DNA from 2 places in the Micromonospora sp. IBHARD004 genome. Region 1 is predicted to be linked to the other one. Evidence: riboswitches for the same ligand, from Rfam matches in the RefSeq annotation. Region 1 holds a riboswitch; the other holds the start of a gene.

What was found. Region 1 has a riboswitch for ZMP and ZTP ahead of ACTWO6_RS20590 (glycine hydroxymethyltransferase). Riboswitches for the same ligand answer to the same signal wherever they lie in the genome.
Region 2: linked by a shared signal. The riboswitch ahead of ACTWO6_RS17460 (bifunctional 5,10-methylenetetrahydrofolate dehydrogenase/5,10-methenyltetrahydrofolate cyclohydrolase) and the one ahead of ACTWO6_RS20590 (glycine hydroxymethyltransferase) in region 1 are both predicted to bind ZMP and ZTP.

Annotation. Positions count from the first base shown of each region.
Region 1 is NZ_CP199934.1:4,212,183-4,214,997, forward strand. It holds gene ACTWO6_RS20570 (NAD(P)H-hydrate dehydratase) at 1-121, shown strand, start outside; gene ACTWO6_RS20575 (hypothetical protein) at 173-361, shown strand; gene ACTWO6_RS20580 (hemerythrin domain-containing protein) at 478-978, shown strand; partial or broken gene ACTWO6_RS20585 (metallophosphoesterase) at 1,108-1,563, opposite strand; ZMP/ZTP riboswitch at 1,605-1,694, shown strand; gene ACTWO6_RS20590 (glycine hydroxymethyltransferase) at 1,713-2,815, shown strand, end outside.
Region 2 is NZ_CP199934.1:3,572,132-3,574,946, reverse strand. It holds gene ACTWO6_RS17465 (endonuclease/exonuclease/phosphatase family protein) at 1-350, shown strand, start outside; gene ACTWO6_RS17460 (bifunctional 5,10-methylenetetrahydrofolate dehydrogenase/5,10-methenyltetrahydrofolate cyclohydrolase) at 410-1,288, opposite strand; ZMP/ZTP riboswitch at 1,302-1,385, opposite strand; gene ACTWO6_RS17455 (hypothetical protein) at 1,384-2,409, opposite strand; partial or broken gene ACTWO6_RS17450 (MerR family transcriptional regulator) at 2,439-2,672, opposite strand; gene ACTWO6_RS17445 (hypothetical protein) at 2,683-2,808, shown strand.

The sequences.
Region 1 (2,815 bases):
CTGCTGGGCCGCGTTCGCGCACGCCGTCAGCGGCCAACGGCTGGTCCCCCAATACGGCCGGATCGGCTTCCTCGCCCGTGAGCTGCTCGACGAGATCCCTCACACGCTGGCCACCGTCTGACGGTTGTTGTTCATCCGTTCGGATGTGTGTAACACCACATTGTCCCCCGGGATGGCCCCGGGCCAGCTGGCGGCGTTCCTGGAGGGCACGTCGGTGGCGCGGTCCTGCCCGGCGGGCGTCTACAACCCGGCGCCGCTGCACCCGGCGGGCCCGACGGCCTACGACGCGACCTGCTCCGGCGGAGAGCGTAACGGCTTCTACGGCGCGGGCATGGTCGACGCGTTCAACGTGGTGAAGTAGCAGCACGGCACGACCCGTGATGGGGCCCGGCGGAACGTCGCCGGGCCCCATCCGTTTTCGCAGCTCACGTCGGGGGTAGGGGATCAGCCATCAGCCCAACCCCCTAGGAGGTACCGGTGTCCACCGACGCCATCGTGCTGCTCAAAGAGGACCACAAGGAGATGCGCCGCCTCTTCCGGGAGTTCCAGAAGGCCGAAGAGGGCCCGGCCAGCCGGCGCCAGGAGCTGGTCAACCAGATCCTGGAGGCCCTGACCGTGCACACCTACCTGGAGAACGAGGTGATGTACCCAGAGGTCCGCAAGCTCCTGCCGGACCTCGAGGACGACATCCTCGAGTCGTACGAGGAGCACCACGTGGCGGACCTGCTCTGCGCGGAACTGGCCGCCATGGACGCCTCCGACGAGCGCTTCGTCGCCAAGACCACGGTGCTGATCGAGAACGTCGAGCACCACGTCGAGGAGGAGGAGCAGGAGTGGTTCCCGAAGGTGCGGGAGGCGCTCGGCCGCAACCAGCTCCAGGAGATCGGCGAGCGGATGATCGCGATGCGCAAGGCCGCCCCGCGCACCCTCGACGACCCGAAGGCCCGCAAGAGCCAGGTCGACGCCGCCACCGCCTAACCCCCGCGACTCCCCCGGGGCCCGGCCGCCGGTCGGGCCCCGACGTGTGTCACCAGGCGGTCGGCGGGGTCCCCTCCGGGGCGGGCAGGATGCGTCGCAGAACCCCCGCCTGCGCCGACCGCTGCCGCCCATCCCGGTCCGGTACGCCTCGGCCAGCGCCGCCTCCGGGGTGTCCAGGCCGTCCGGACGCCAGCTGTGGTCGTAGAGCAGGAAGTGGGGCGCCACCAGCGCGGGCCCGCCCGGACCGCGCCACACCGGGTACGGGTCCTCCGGGGTGAACACGCCGAGCCGGCGGCAGAGGTCGACCAGGTGGCGGTAGCGCGCGACGCCGCGGAGCTGGACCGGGTCGGCCGGCGGCGTCCAGAGCTCGTGGTTGCCCGGGGCCCAGACCACCGTGGCGAAGCGCCGGCTGAGCAGGTCGAGCGCCCACTCCACCTGGGCCACGGTGTCGCCGACGTCGCCGGCCACCAGCAGCCAGCACCGGCGCGACTCCGGGCGCAGCGCCTCGACGATCGCGCGGTTGTCGGCGTGCCCGACGTGCAGGTCGCTGATGGCGAGCAGCGCTCCGTCGTCCGCCCCCACCAGCCGATCCTACGAGAGCAGGCCGGGGTCGACCCGGTAGGATCGGCGCGGGCCGTGACTGGCGCGTGGGGATGGAGAACCATCGGGAAGCGGTCCCGTCATGAGGACGCATGCCGAGCGCCTGGGCCTTCCGCACGTCACCAGGAGGTCGCATGTCGCTGAACGCCGAATCCACCGCCTTCCGCAGCGCGCTCGAGGTGATCCGCGCCGTGGAGCCGCGGGTCGCCGACGCCATCGGGGCGGAGCTGGCCGACCAGCGCGAGTCCCTGAAGCTCATCGCGAGCGAGAACTACGCCTCCCCGGCCACCCTGCTGGCCATGGGCAACTGGTTCAGCGACAAGTACGCCGAGGGCACCGTCGGCCGTCGCTTCTACGCCGGCTGCCAGAACGTCGACACCGTCGAGGCGCTCGCCGCCGAGCACGCCCGGGAGCTGTTCGGCGCCGCCCACGCGTACGTGCAGCCGCACTCCGGCATCGACGCGAACCTGGTCGCGTTCTGGGCGATCCTGGCCGACCGGGTCGAGTCCCTCGCGCTGAAGAAGGCCCAGGTACGCCAGGTCAACGACCTCACCGAGGCGGACTGGTTCGCGCTGCGCCGCGAGCTGGGCAACCAGCGGATGCTGGGCATGTCGCTGGACGCCGGCGGTCACCTCACCCACGGCTTCCGGCCGAACATCTCCGGCAAGATGTTCGACCAGCGCAGCTACGGCACCGACCCGGCGACCGGCCTGATCGACTACGACAAGGTCGCCGAGGCGGCCCGCGAGTTCAAGCCGCTGATCCTGGTGGCCGGCTACTCGGCGTACCCGCGGAAGGTCAACTTCCGGATCATGCGGGAGATCGCCGACTCCGTGGGCGCGACCTTCATGGTCGACATGGCGCACTTCGCCGGCCTGGTCGCCGGCAAGGTCTTCACCGGCGACTTCGACCCGGTGCCGCACGCGCACATCGTCACCACCACCACCCACAAGTCGCTGCGCGGCCCGCGCGGCGGCATGGTGCTCTGCGGGCCGGAGCTGGCCGACCAGGTCGACCGGGGCTGCCCGATGGTGCTCGGCGGCCCGCTGCCGCACGTGATGGCCGCCAAGGCGGTCGCCCTGGCCGAGGCCCGCCGCCCCGACTTCGCCGGCTACGCCCAGCGGATCGTCGACAACGCCCAGGCGCTCGCCGAGGGGCTCACGCGCCGGAGCGCGAAGCTGGTCACGGGCGGCACCGACAACCACCTGGTGCTCATCGACGTCACCGGTTACGGCCT
Region 2 (2,815 bases), 640 kb from region 1:
CCGTCCTGGACACCCCGCACGGCCCGGTCACCGTCGCCGCCACCCACCTGTCCTTCGTCCCCGGCTGGAACATCCTCCAACTGCGCCGCGTCGTGCGCGCCCTGCGCGCCCTGCCCGCCCCGCGGATCCTCCTCGGCGACCTCAACCTCCCCGCCGGACCCGCCGCGCTGCTGTCCCGGTGGCGCCCCCTCGGCCGGCGCCCCACCTACCCGGCCGGGCAACCCCGCGTCCAGCTCGACCACATCCTCGCCGACCGGCAGGGCCTCGACCGGCTCCCAGCCGTCACCGCCGTCGACACCCCGCTGTCGGCGATCTCCGACCACCGGCCCCTCGTCGTCGACCTCGGCTGAGTCGACCTCGTACCCTGCGAGGGTCGGACCACGGCCAGCGCGGCGGAGAGCGTCGCGGATCAGCCCATCCCGGCGGCCCGCTGCGCCGCCCGCACCGCGTTGCGGAACAACATCGCCACCGTCGTCGGACCCACCCCACCGACCCGCGGGGTGATCGCCCCCGCCACCTCGGCGCACGATTCGTCCACGTCCGGCAGCAACCGCCGCCCCTCGTACCGGACCCCGCCGCCGACCACCACCGCGCCGGGGCGCACATGCTCCGGCTGGATGATCCCCGGCACCCCCGCCGCCGCCACCAGGATCTCCGCCCGCCGCGTGTACCGCGGCCAGTCCGCCACCCCGGTGTGCACCACCGTCACCGCCGCGTTCGCCGTCGGCCGCTTCTGCGCCAACAGCATCGCCAACGGTCGACCCAACGTGGCGCCCCGACCCAGGATCACCACCTCCCGGCCCGACACCGGCACCCCGTGGAACGCCAGCAACGCCTCGATCCCCGCCGGCGTACACGGCAACGGCCCCGGCAGCCCCAACGCCAACCGGCCCATGTTCACCGGGTGCATCCCGTCCACGTCCTTGTCCGGATCCAGGACCTGCAACGCCCGGTCGTAGTCCAGGTGCGCTGGGATCGGATGCTGCACCAGCACCCCGTGCACGTCCTTGTCGGCGTTGAAGTCCTCCAACACCCGGTGCAGATCCGCCTGCGACGCCGACGCCGGCAGATGCACGTGCGGGGAGGAGAACCCCAGCTCCGCCGCCTGCCGCTGCTTGATCCGGATGTACCCGGCACTCGCGTCGTCGTCGCCCACCAGCACCGTCGCCAGCGCCGGCGTCACCCCCGCCGCGCGCAGCGCCAGCACACCCTCGGCGACCTCCGCCAACACCTGCTCCGCCACCGGCTTACCGGCCAGAATCCGGGCCGTCGAACCCGTAGAAGACATGGCTCACCCCGCCCGCGGAGGCCCAGGCGGTCGACCCCCGCGACGAGCTCCCCGATGGTTACTGCCATCCCCGGTGCCGCCAGTCGCGTCAGCGGTCAGCCTGCCACATCCCACCCGCCGACCGCACCCGACACCGCCCACCAGCCCGGCAGCGCCGCCAACAACTCGTCCGCCCGCCGCCGCCGGTCCGCCGCCGACAACACCCCCAGATCCGCCACCGCCGCCTCGAACGCCGGCCGCAACGCCACCTCCCGCTCCGGGGCGTCCGCCGCCAGGATCGCGTGGCAGCGGGCGTACGTCACCACGATCCAGAACATCGCCTCCCGGTGCCGCCCCGCCGCGATCAACTCCGCGCCGCCGTCCACCACCACCGCCCGCGCCGCCGGGCTCACGTCCGCGCTGAAGGCGAACCGGGTCCGCGCCACCCGCGCCGCCTCGTCGAACGTCGCCGCCAACCCGGCCAGCTGCCCCCGCACCCGCTCCGGACCCACCCCGCCACCGTCCAACGACGCCAACAGCTCCGGATACCGGTCGGCCAACCCGTGCGCCGCCAGCACCTCCCCGGCCAGCACGTACCGCCGCCGCACCGTCGGGTTCCGCAACCCCGCCACCACCGGCAGCAGCGCCACCACCGACGTCGGAAACAACCACGCCAGCACCTGCTCGTGCAGCGGCGCCGCCGCGTCCAGCACCCGCAGCCCGTCCTCCACCCGGCGGCGCACCCCCGCACACCGCCGCCGCACCCACACCGGATCGGCGAACCCCGCCGCCACCCGGTCCCGCACCGCCGCCAACCGCCCCGTCGGATCCAGCACCACCGTGTCCGTACGGAAACACGGCGCGAACACCCACGACCCCAGCACGTCCTCCGGCGACCCCAGGTCATCCCAGGTCAGCGCCGTGACCTCCAGCAGCACCCCGGCGCGGCGGAACTTGCCCACCTTCGCTGCCGGCTCGTCACGCACCACCACCACGTCCACGTCCGACGACACTGGCAGCACCGCCTCGTCCGGCAACCCCACCGTCGACCCGCTGAAGAACGCACCCCGCACACCCGGATCCCGCCGCGCGTGCTCCCGTACCCAGTCGACCGCCACCGCCCGCGCCTCGCCCACCCGCATCCAGCGATCCTGCCACCGGCCGGAACCAGTCAAAGTCCGGCCGTCTCGAGGTAGTCGGCGAGGCGGCCGGAGGCGACCAGCATCGCGTGTCCCCGGGCGGCCAGCCGCTGCCGCCAGGCGTCCACGGACGCAGCCAGGGGCCCGGTGCCGTCGGCAGCACGCACCTGCTGCATGACGGTCGCTATGTGTTCCAGCAGGTAGCCGCCCCGGCGCAGCAGGTTGGCCAGCTCGGCATCACGGACGTCGTCCGGGCCGTACAGGCGTTGCCGCGTTGTGGAGCTGCAGGCCGAAAGCCGCCATCAGCACCTGGCCAGCCTCGGGCACTACGTACGCCTCGGCGAGGAGACCTCCGCCCGCGTCACCGCCGAGCACTACCCCGCCGCCCGCCGCCGACGCTGAGGAGGAC